2 regions of the Streptomyces sp. NPDC059002 genome follow, and region 1 is predicted to be linked to the other one. Evidence: riboswitches for the same ligand, from Rfam matches in the RefSeq annotation. Region 1 holds a riboswitch; the other holds the start of a gene.

Evidence for each region. Region 1 has a riboswitch for cobalamin ahead of ACFWZ2_RS26330 (ABC transporter substrate-binding protein). Riboswitches for the same ligand answer to the same signal wherever they lie in the genome.
Region 2: another riboswitch for cobalamin. It lies ahead of ACFWZ2_RS25250 (ABC transporter substrate-binding protein); the one in region 1 lies ahead of ACFWZ2_RS26330 (ABC transporter substrate-binding protein).

What each region holds. Positions count from the first base shown of each region.
Region 1 covers NZ_JBHYJI010000032.1:66,688-71,423, forward strand. The annotation lists gene ACFWZ2_RS26320 (ABC transporter ATP-binding protein) at 1-758, opposite strand, end outside; gene ACFWZ2_RS26325 (FecCD family ABC transporter permease) at 755-1,789, opposite strand; gene ACFWZ2_RS26330 (ABC transporter substrate-binding protein) at 1,786-2,820, opposite strand; cobalamin riboswitch at 2,887-3,073, opposite strand; gene ACFWZ2_RS26335 (VOC family protein) at 3,081-3,530, opposite strand; gene ACFWZ2_RS26340 (helix-turn-helix domain-containing protein) at 3,527-4,396, opposite strand; gene ACFWZ2_RS26345 (haloacid dehalogenase-like hydrolase) at 4,574-4,736, shown strand, end outside.
Region 2 covers NZ_JBHYJI010000030.1:43,932-48,667, reverse strand. The annotation lists gene ACFWZ2_RS25260 (ABC transporter ATP-binding protein) at 1-185, opposite strand, end outside; gene ACFWZ2_RS25255 (FecCD family ABC transporter permease) at 182-1,183, opposite strand; gene ACFWZ2_RS25250 (ABC transporter substrate-binding protein) at 1,270-2,232, opposite strand; cobalamin riboswitch at 2,277-2,427, opposite strand; gene ACFWZ2_RS25245 (Mov34/MPN/PAD-1 family protein) at 2,450-2,872, opposite strand; gene ACFWZ2_RS25240 (amino acid permease) at 3,008-4,495, opposite strand.

The DNA.
Region 1 (4,736 bases):
TCGCCCGCCCGCGTCACCACCGCCCGCACCCCGTACACCTCCGCGATCAGCTCCTCGGTGATCACCTCGGCGGGGGTTCCCGCCGCGTACGCCCTGCCCTCCTTCAGGACGAGGAGCCGGTCGCAGAACATCGCCGCCAGATTGAGGTCGTGCAGCGCGACGACGCTGGTCACGGGGAGCTCGGCCACCAGCGAGAGCAGCTCCAACTGGTGCTGGATGTCCAGGTGGTTGGTGGGTTCGTCCAGGAGCAGCTCGCGGGGTTCCTGGGCGAGGGCGCGGGCGATCTGGACGCGCTGGCGTTCGCCGCCGGACAGGGTGTGCCAGGACTGCGTCGCGCGGGCGGCGAGGCCGGTGCGCTCCAGGGCCTCCCGGACCGCGCGCTCGTCGTCCGGCGTGGGCGCCGACCAGGCGCGGCGGTGCGGGATGCGGCCCAGGCGCACGACGTCCCCCACCGTCAGCTCGACCTGGGTGGAGGCATGCTGCCCGACGACGGCGATCCGGCGCGCGACGGTGCGGCGGCCGGTGTCGGCCAGCGGGCGGCCGTCCAGGGTGACCACTCCGGAGGCCGGGGCGAGGACGCCCGCGAGGATGCGCAGGAGCGTGGACTTGCCGGAGCCGTTCGGGCCGAGGAGGCCCACGGTGGCGCCCGCGGGCGGGGCGAGGCTGACGCCGTCGACGACGAGGCGGCCGCCCGCCTCGCGGCTGACGCGGTCGGCGCGCAGGCCGTGGGTGTTCGGTGCGCCGGCTGCGTACGTCATGTCGCCCGCCTCGTCCGGTAGAGCACGGCGACGAACGCCGGTACGCCGATCAGGGACGTCACCACGCCCACCGGGACCTCCTGCGGGTCGAGGACGGTGCGGGCCAGGGTGTCCACCCAGACGAGGAAGACCGCGCCCGCGAGCGCCGTGACGGGCAGCAGTCGGGCGTGGCCCGAGCCGACGAAGGCGCGGGCCGCGTGCGGCAGGACCAGGCCGACGAAGCCGATGGCGCCCGCCGAGCTGACCAGGGCGGCGGTCAGCAGGGCCGTGGTGCAGAGCAGGATCAGTCGGGTGCGGGCGACGCGGACGCCGAGGGTCGCCGCCGCCTCCTGGCCGAACGCGAAGGCGTCGAGGGTGCGGGCGTGGGACAGGCAGACGAGCAGGGCGCAGGCCAGGACGGCGGCGCACAGCCACACATCGGTCCAGCCCACCCCGCTGAGCGAGCCGAGCAGCCAGAACAGCACCCCGCGGGTGGTCTCCGCGTCGCCCGCCGTGAGGATGACGAAGGACGTGAGGGCGGAGAAGAGCTGCATCGCGGCGACGCCGGACAGGACCACGCGGTCCGTGCTGCCGCCCAGCGTGTGGCTCAGGAGCAGCACGAGGGCGAACGAGCAGAGCGCGCCCACGAAGGCGCCCGCCGACACGGACACCGCTCCCCCGCCCACGCCGAGGACGACGACCGCGACCGCGCCCGTGGACGCCCCGGAGGAGACCCCGAGCACGAAGGGGTCGGCGAGGGGGTTGCGGAGCAGGGACTGCATGACCGCGCCGCACACCGCGAGTCCCGCGCCGCAGACCGCGGCGAGCAGGGTGCGCGGCATCCGCAGGTTCCAGACGATGCCGTCCCTGATCGGGGTGAGCCGCGCCTCGCCCCAGCCGAGGTGCGCGGCGAGCGCCGACCACACGTCGGGCACGGAGATGTCCGCGGGCCCGATGGTGACGGCGACGGCCACGGAGAGGACGAGCGCGACGGTCCCCGCGAGGCACAGCAGCCCCTGCCGCGCGGTGGCGGCCGCGGTCGCCCTGCTCACCTGGCGAGCCCGAACTTCCGCAGCCCCGCGGCCACTTGCTCGATGCCGTCGACGGTGCGGATCGTGGGGTTCATGGCCTGGCCGCTGAGGAGTACGTAGCGCTTCTTCCGCACGGCGGTCAGGTTCTTGGTCACCGGGTTGGTCTCCAGGAACTTGATCTTCGCGGCGGCGCTCTCGGCGGACTGCGACTTGCGGGTGAGGTCGCCGATGACGAGGACGTCGGGGTCGCGGTCGGCGACGGTCTCCCAGTTGATCTGGGGCCATTCCTCGCGGGTGTCGTCGAAGACGTTCTGCGCGCCGAGCTCGCGGGTGATGATGCCGGGGGCGCCGCAACAGCCCGCCATGTAGGGGGCGTCGGAGTTGGCGAACCAGTAGAGGAGCGTGGCGTCGGAGGCGTCGATGTCCTTGGTGGCCTTGGCGACGCGGGCCTTCATGCCGGCGATCAGCTTCTCGCCGCGCTGCTCGACGCCGAACACCTTGGCCAGGTCGCGCACTTCGCCGTAGACGGTGTCCATGGTGAGGGTCTTGACGCGCTTGCCGTCGCCGCCGCCGTCGTTGTCCTTGCCCGCGCAGTCGGTGGGCGAGACATAGACGGGCACGCCGAGTTCGGTGAACTTCGTGCGGTCGGCGACGCCGCCCTTGCCGACCGTGTAGAGGAAGGAGGCGCTGACGAAGTCCGGTTCCTCGGCGAGGACCTTCTCCAGGGACGGGTAGCGATCGGAGAGCCGCTCCACCTTCGCGTTGTCCTTCGCGAGGTTCTTCAGAACGGGGTCGGTCCAGGTGCCGGTGCCCGCCATGCGGTCGGCGAGGCCGAGGGAGAGCAGGATCTCCGTGGAGCCCTGGTCGAGGGAGACCGCACGCCGCGGTGGGGCCTTGACCTCGGCCTTCTTGCCGCAGGACGCGACCGTGACCGGATAGCCGTCGGCGCTCTTGCCCGCGGGCCGCTGTGCGGAGCCGTCGCCGCACGCGGTGAGCGCGAGCGCCGCGGCGCAGAGCAGGGCGGCCTTACGTATACGGTCTTTCGAGGACACGCGATCCCTTGAGTCTCACGGCTCATACGCGGAGCCTGGCCTGCGTCACGCCCTCCGGCCGCCCGGTGTGCGGGCGGAGGCGCCAGCAGGTCTTCGGACTCGGGGATCGGCCGGGCGGGGCGCCTTCCCAGGCGTCGTCGGACGCCCAGTGGCCGTGGCCCCGCCCGTCCCCCTCACCGCTGCGCGTCAGTTCCGGATTCTCACCGGATTCCCTGGCCCAGGTGTGGGTTTGACTGGCTTGCGCAAGTTATCACGCGTGGTCAGGGGGCCGGTTCCGGCCTCGGCTCGCCGCGGTAGGTGCCGAAGGACCAGCGGTTTCCCTCCGGGTCGAGGATCGCGAACTCACGGCTGCCGTACGGCTTGTCCTCGATCTCGGCGGTGATCCGCACGCCCGCCGCGACGAGGCGTGCATAGAGCGCGTCGACCTGGTCGGTGACGACATAGGCGCCGGACGTGCCCGGCGTTCCGCAGGTGCCTTCGGGCGCGGCCGGATCGTACGAGCCGAGCATGATGCCGCCGCCCTCGGGCCAGTCGAGCTGGGCGTGGGCGACGCGGCCGCCGTCCTCGTGGACGGCGGTGCGCAGGAAGCCGACGGTGCCGACGAGGAAGTCGATCAGGGCGGGGGCGTCCTGGGCCTGGAGGCCCGGCCAGATGGCCGGGGCGGGGGTGCCGGGCCGCTGTTCCGCCGGGGTCTTCGGTGTGGTGTTCATGTGTCCCAGTCTTCGCCCGCGCCATGCGCCCCGGCTTGGATATTCCGGCACTCTTCGGCCAGCCAGCGGGTGGGGCTCACTCCCGTGTACTGCCGGAAGTCGCGGACGAGATGGGAGTGGTCGTAGTAGCCGGAGTCCGCCGCGACCCGGGCGATGTCGGGCCCCGTGCCCGCCGTGACGGAGCGGACCACCGCGGCCTTGGCGTGCTCGAAGCGCATCAGGCGCGCGGCCTGCTTGGGGCTCAGTCCGGTCTCGGCGCGGAACAGCGCGGTCAGCCGTCGCTCGCTGAGCGCGACGTGCCGGGACAGGCCGCCCACGGTGCCCGCGCCCCGGTGCCGGCCCAGCCAGGCCCAGGCCTCGGCGACCTCGGGACGTACGGAACCCGCGGCCCGCTCGTCGGCCGCGCGCCGCCTCAGATACGCGGACAGGAGGGCGAAGCGGTCCTCCCAGCGGTCGAGGGCGCACAGCCGCTCGCGGACCTCGGCGGCGCGGGCGCCGAGGACGTCCGTGCCCGCGGTGACGAGCTGCCCGGTCAGTGCGGCGGCGGGCAGTCCGAGGAGGGTGCGGGCGGCGAGGGGGTGCACGGCGAGCTGGATGCCGGCCTCGTGCTCGGGACTGACGAGGTACGCCGGGCTCTGGTGCAGGCCGCCCACGACGATGTCGGTGCGCACCGCGTCCGCACCGGTCGCCTGGCCGGGCGTGACGCCGCTCGCGATGTCCCCGTCGAGGGAGAAGACCAGCGTCAGATACGGCGACGGCAGGCCCTTGTGCAGGGTGGGCCGCTGCCCGGCGGTGCGGTAGCCGACCGCGGACACGACCATGCCGTCGAGCCGGGGAACGGCCCGGACGAACTCCTGGGAGCCCATGCGTCCCAGTATGCGCGGCCGGGGCGGCTCGGGTTCGGCTACCCGTATTCACCGGCCCCATGCCCCGCGTTCACGGTGACTTCGATCATGGGAAATGGCGGCGCGGCCCCATAGCATTGCGCGCCGCTCCGGACGGGGCCGCACATCGCTCTCAGGGAACGGCAGGGACGTAGAGACATGGCAGTACGGGCAAAGAACAAGCTGGCCGTCATCGGCGCCACGGGGGCGCTCGCCGCCGCCGTCCTCGCGGGCAGCGCGCTCTGGCCGACCGCCGAGGCGAACGCGGCGGGCTCCTCCGCGAAGACCGCCGCGGGCGAGCTCTCGCACTGGCCGAAGCCCG
Region 2 (4,736 bases), on a different contig from region 1:
GTGGGGCGCAGGGTGCCGTAGACGCAGCGCAGCAGGGTCGTCTTGCCGCTGCCGTTGGGGCCGACGACGCCGACGGTCTCGCCGGGTGCGGCGGTCAGGTCGACGCCGTCCACCAGGAGCCTGCCGCCCACTTCGTACGAGAGGGACTCGGTGCGCAGTTCACCGGCGGGCGGTGACTGGTTCATGCCGGGACTCCTTCGGTACGCCGCCGCAGCAGCCACAGGAAGAACGGGCCGCCGGTCAGCGCGGTGAGCACGCCGACCGGGATGTCCTGCGGCGCGGCGACCGTGCGCGCGGCGAGGTCGGCGACGACCAGGAACACCGCGCCCATCAGCGCCACCACCGGGAGCAGCGGGCGGTGCGCGGCGCCGACCAGCATGCGGGCGGCGTGCGGCACCATCAGGCCGACGAAGCCGATGGCCCCGCTGTACGCCACGAGGACGCCGGTCAGGAGCGAGGCGAGGACGAAGACGGCGGCGCGGAAGCGGGCGGTGTCCAGGCCGAGGACGGTGGCACCCTCCTCGCCGACGAGCAGCAGGTCGAGGGGGCGGGCCAGCGCCATCAGGAGGGCCGTGCCGGCGACCAGGGCGACGCAGGGCAGGGCGAGCATGTCCCAGCGGGCGCTGCCGAGGCCGCCGAGCGTCCAGTACAGGACTTCCTTGAGGTGGTCCGCGCTGTCCGCAGTGACCAGGATGAGGCTGGTCAGGGCGGTCAGGATGTACGAGACGGCGACTCCGGCGAGGATCAGGCGGCCGGTCGCGAACCCGCCGCCGCTGCGCGCCAGGGCGTAGACGAGGACCAGCGCGATCAGTGCGCCCGCGAAGGCCGCCGCGGGGATGGTGACGGTCGTCGCGAGCGCCGAGCCGACGCCGAAGGTGCCGCCGAGCACGATCGCGCCGACCGCGCCGACGGAGGCGCCCGAGGAGACGCCCAGCAGGAACGGGTCGGCGAGGGGGTTGCGGACGAGGGCCTGCAGGACGGTGCCGATGACCGCGAGGCCCGCGCCGACGGTGGCGCCCAGCAGGACTCTGGGGAGTCGGACGTCCAGCACGATCGTGCGGAACGGGGAGGGTTCCGCGTTCCCCGTGAGGATCTCGATGACGTTCCCTGGCGGGATGCGTACGGAACCGAGGGCCAACCCGGCGACGATCGCTGCCGCGAGGGCTGCGGTGAGCGCCGTCAGGATCACGAGGTGCTGTCCCCGTGACCTGCGCCCATCGCCCTTCGGGCTCGTCCTCAAACGCCGGACGGGCTGGACACCCTGCGCCTTCACAGCTGCGCCGCCAGCTTCTTCACCGCCTCTGGTGCTCGTACTCCTGTGACCATGTCCGAAAGGGGAAGCACCGCGAAGCGCTTGTTCTTGATGGCGGGGACGTCGGCGAGGGCCGGGTCGTCGAGGAGGCGCTTCTTCTTCTGGGCGACGGACGTGGCGCCGTAGTCGAGGATGACGATGGTCTCCGGCTTGCGGTCCACGACCGTCTCCCAGGAGGCGTCGGCGAAGGACTTGTCGACGTCGGCGAGGACGTTGCGGCCGCCCGCGCGCTTGATGATGTCGTTGCCGATGCCGCGGCCGCCCACGGTGAACGCCGTCTTGTCGCCGCTGTCGTAGACGAAGACGGACCGGGGCTTCTTGCCCTTCAACTGCTCGGTCGTGGCGGCCAGTTCGCGCTCGGCGCCGCGGACCCACGTGTCGGCCCGATCCCGCACCCCGAAGGTGGCGCCGACCTCGCGGACCTCGCGGAAGACGTCGTCCATGGTGACGGGGCGCTTCGCGCAGCCCTCGATGTTCAGGCGGCTCTTGATGCCGGACTTGGCGAGCGCGGGGCGGCCGCGGCCGTCGCCCGCGAGGAAGGCGCTCGAGTAACCGCCGTACACGAAGTCGGGGTTGGCGGCGAGCAGCTTCTCGTACGAGGGGTACTCCTTGGCGATCACGGGGATGGCCTCGTACGCCTTCTCGTACTTCGGCAGGACCTTGTCGTCGAGGTAGGCGGTGCCCGCCATGCGGTCCCGCAGGCCCAGTTCCAGCATCACTTCGGTGGCGTGCTGGTTCATGGTGACGGCGCGCTCGGGAGGTGCGTCGTACGTCGTCCGCACACCGCAGTTGGTGACGGTGTACGGGAATCCGGCGGCCTTGGCGGCGGGCTTCGCGTCACCGCCGGAGTCCGGCGAGGAGCACGCGGCGAGCGGGACGAGCAGGGCCGCGGCGGCCAGGGCGCGTATCGGGCGGGGCATGACTGGTGCTGCCTCCTCCAGGGGATTTCCGCGTCCCCTGCGTCGTGTGGAGAAAGGCGGCAGGTCAGTTCCTGACTTCCCCGCCCCGGCACGTGGCAAGGGGGTGGGGTCACAGTGGCGGGACCGTGCCGGGCTTGCACCGGCTTCCTGTTCCTGCCGCCTCAAAATGGGGGTCCCCCCTGCTCATTAAGAGCTTGGGGGCGATCGTGGGTCAGTATCAGTATGCCTGGACGACCTGCACGTCTTCCTCGGTGACCTCGCCGTCCACGATCCGGAACGAGCGGAACTGGAAGGGACCCGCGTCGTCGGTGTCCGCGGTGGAGACCAGGACGTAGTGCGCGCCGGGTTCGTTGGCGTACGTGATGTCGGTGCGCGAGGGGTACGCCTCGGTCGCCGTGTGCGAGTGGTAGACGATCACCGGCTCCTCGTCGCGGTCGTCCATCTCGCGGTAGAGCTTGAGCAGGTCACCCGAGTCGAACTCGTAGAACGTGGGCGAGCGCGCGGCGTTCAGCATCGGGATGAACCGCTCGGGCCTGCCGGTGCCCGCGGGACCCGCGACCACGCCGCACGCCTCGTCGGGGTGGTCCTGGCGCGCGTGCGCGACGATCTGGTCCTGGAGGGCCTGGGTGATGGTCAGCATGGCAGCCAGGATAAGCAGAGGGGCCCCCGCGTACCGAAGTGTGGTACGCGAGGGCCCGAATGCTGGACAGGGGCCTTGGGGAGCCGCTCAGTCCTCGGTGACATCAGCCCTTGAGGACATCAGTCCTTGGCGACATCAGTCCTTGGTGACGGAGACGCTGTCGGAGACACCGGTCTTCCGCTTGTTGAAGGCCGCGGCCTGCGGGTTGCGGCGCTTGAGGACCTGGTAGGCGACGACCAGGATCGCGGCCCAGACCGGCGCGGCGTACAGCGAGATCCGCGCGTCCTTGTCGACGCCCATCATCACGATGACCATGCCGATGAAGGCGAGCGCGAACCAGCTGGTGAACGGGGCGCCCGGGGCACGGAAGGTGGACTGCGGCAGCTCGCCGCGGTCGGCCTTGCGGCGGTAGCGGATCTGGCAGGCCAGGATCATGATCCAGGCCCACATGCCGGAGATGGTCGCGAAGGAGACGACGTAGTTGAACGCCTCGCCCGGCCACTGGTAGTTGATCCAGACGCCGAACAGCATGAACGCGGCGGAGACCGTGGTGCCGATCAGCGGCAGGCCGTTCTTCGTGAGCTTGGTGAAGAACTTCGGGCCCTGGCCGTTGAGCGCCAGGTCGCGCAGCATGCGGCCGGTGGAGTACATGCCGGAGTTGCAGGAGGAGAGCGCGGCGGTGAGGACCACGAAGTTCACGATGGCGGCGCCGACGCCGAGGCCCATCTCCTCGAAGGCCTTCACGAACGGCGAGACGCCGGGCTTGAAGGAGGTCCACGGGACGACCGACAGGATCATGATCAGGGCGCCGACGTAGAAGACGGCGATGCGCCACGGCACGGTGTTGATGGCCTTGGGCAGGACGGTCTTCGGGTCCTTGGACTCGCCCGCGGTGACGCCGACCAGCTCGACGGCGAGGAAGGCGAACATCACGATCTGCAGGGTCATCAGCGTGGAGCCGATGCCGTTCGGGAAGAAGCCGCCGTCGTTCCACAGGTGGCTGACGGACGCGGTGTCACCGGCGTCGGAGAAGCCGATGGTGAGGATGCCGATGCAGATCAGGATCATGCCGATGATGGCGGTGACCTTGACCATGGAGAACCAGAACTCGAGCTCACCGAAGAGCTTCACGGAGATGAGGTTCGCGCCGTACAGGATGACCGTGAAGATCAGGGCGTACGCCCATTGCGGCACGGAGCCGTGTGTCCAGTACTGCATGTACTGGGCGGCCGCGGTGACTTCGGTGATGCCGGTGACGACCCAGAAGAGCCAGTACGTCCAGCCGGTCACGAATCCGAAGAACGGGCCCATGAATTCACGCGCGTACTCCGAGAAGGAGCCGGACACGGGCCGGTACATGAGGAGCTCGCCGAGCGCCCGCATGATGAAGAAGATGACGAGGCCCGCGATGGCGTACGCCAGGATGAGGCTCGGTCCGGCCTTGTGGATGGCCTTGCCCGCGCCGAGGAACAGGCCGGTGCCGATGGCACCGCCGATCGCGATCATCTGGATCTGCCGGGCCCCGAGCCCGCGCTGATATCCCTCGCCCTCGCCGGACGAGCCCTGCACGACCCCATTGCCGCCGTGCTCGTCGTGCTGCTCTTCGACCTGCACTGAGGTCATGGTGACGCCTTTCTCCATGCTGATCCGCGCCCGCACATCTGCGTTGTGGCTGCGGATCAGGTCCTGATCCCCCCGGATATGGATGGAGTGCTGCCGACGGTCTGCCGGCCCGAGCGCCCCCGGCGACATGGGTGGCGTCACCGAGTGGTCGTGAAGATTTATCACGGGGGCAACAGTGATCGATTGAGCCACGTGTGGCGCACACCACTAGGAGAAGCGGACAAACTTCCCTTGGCGCTCC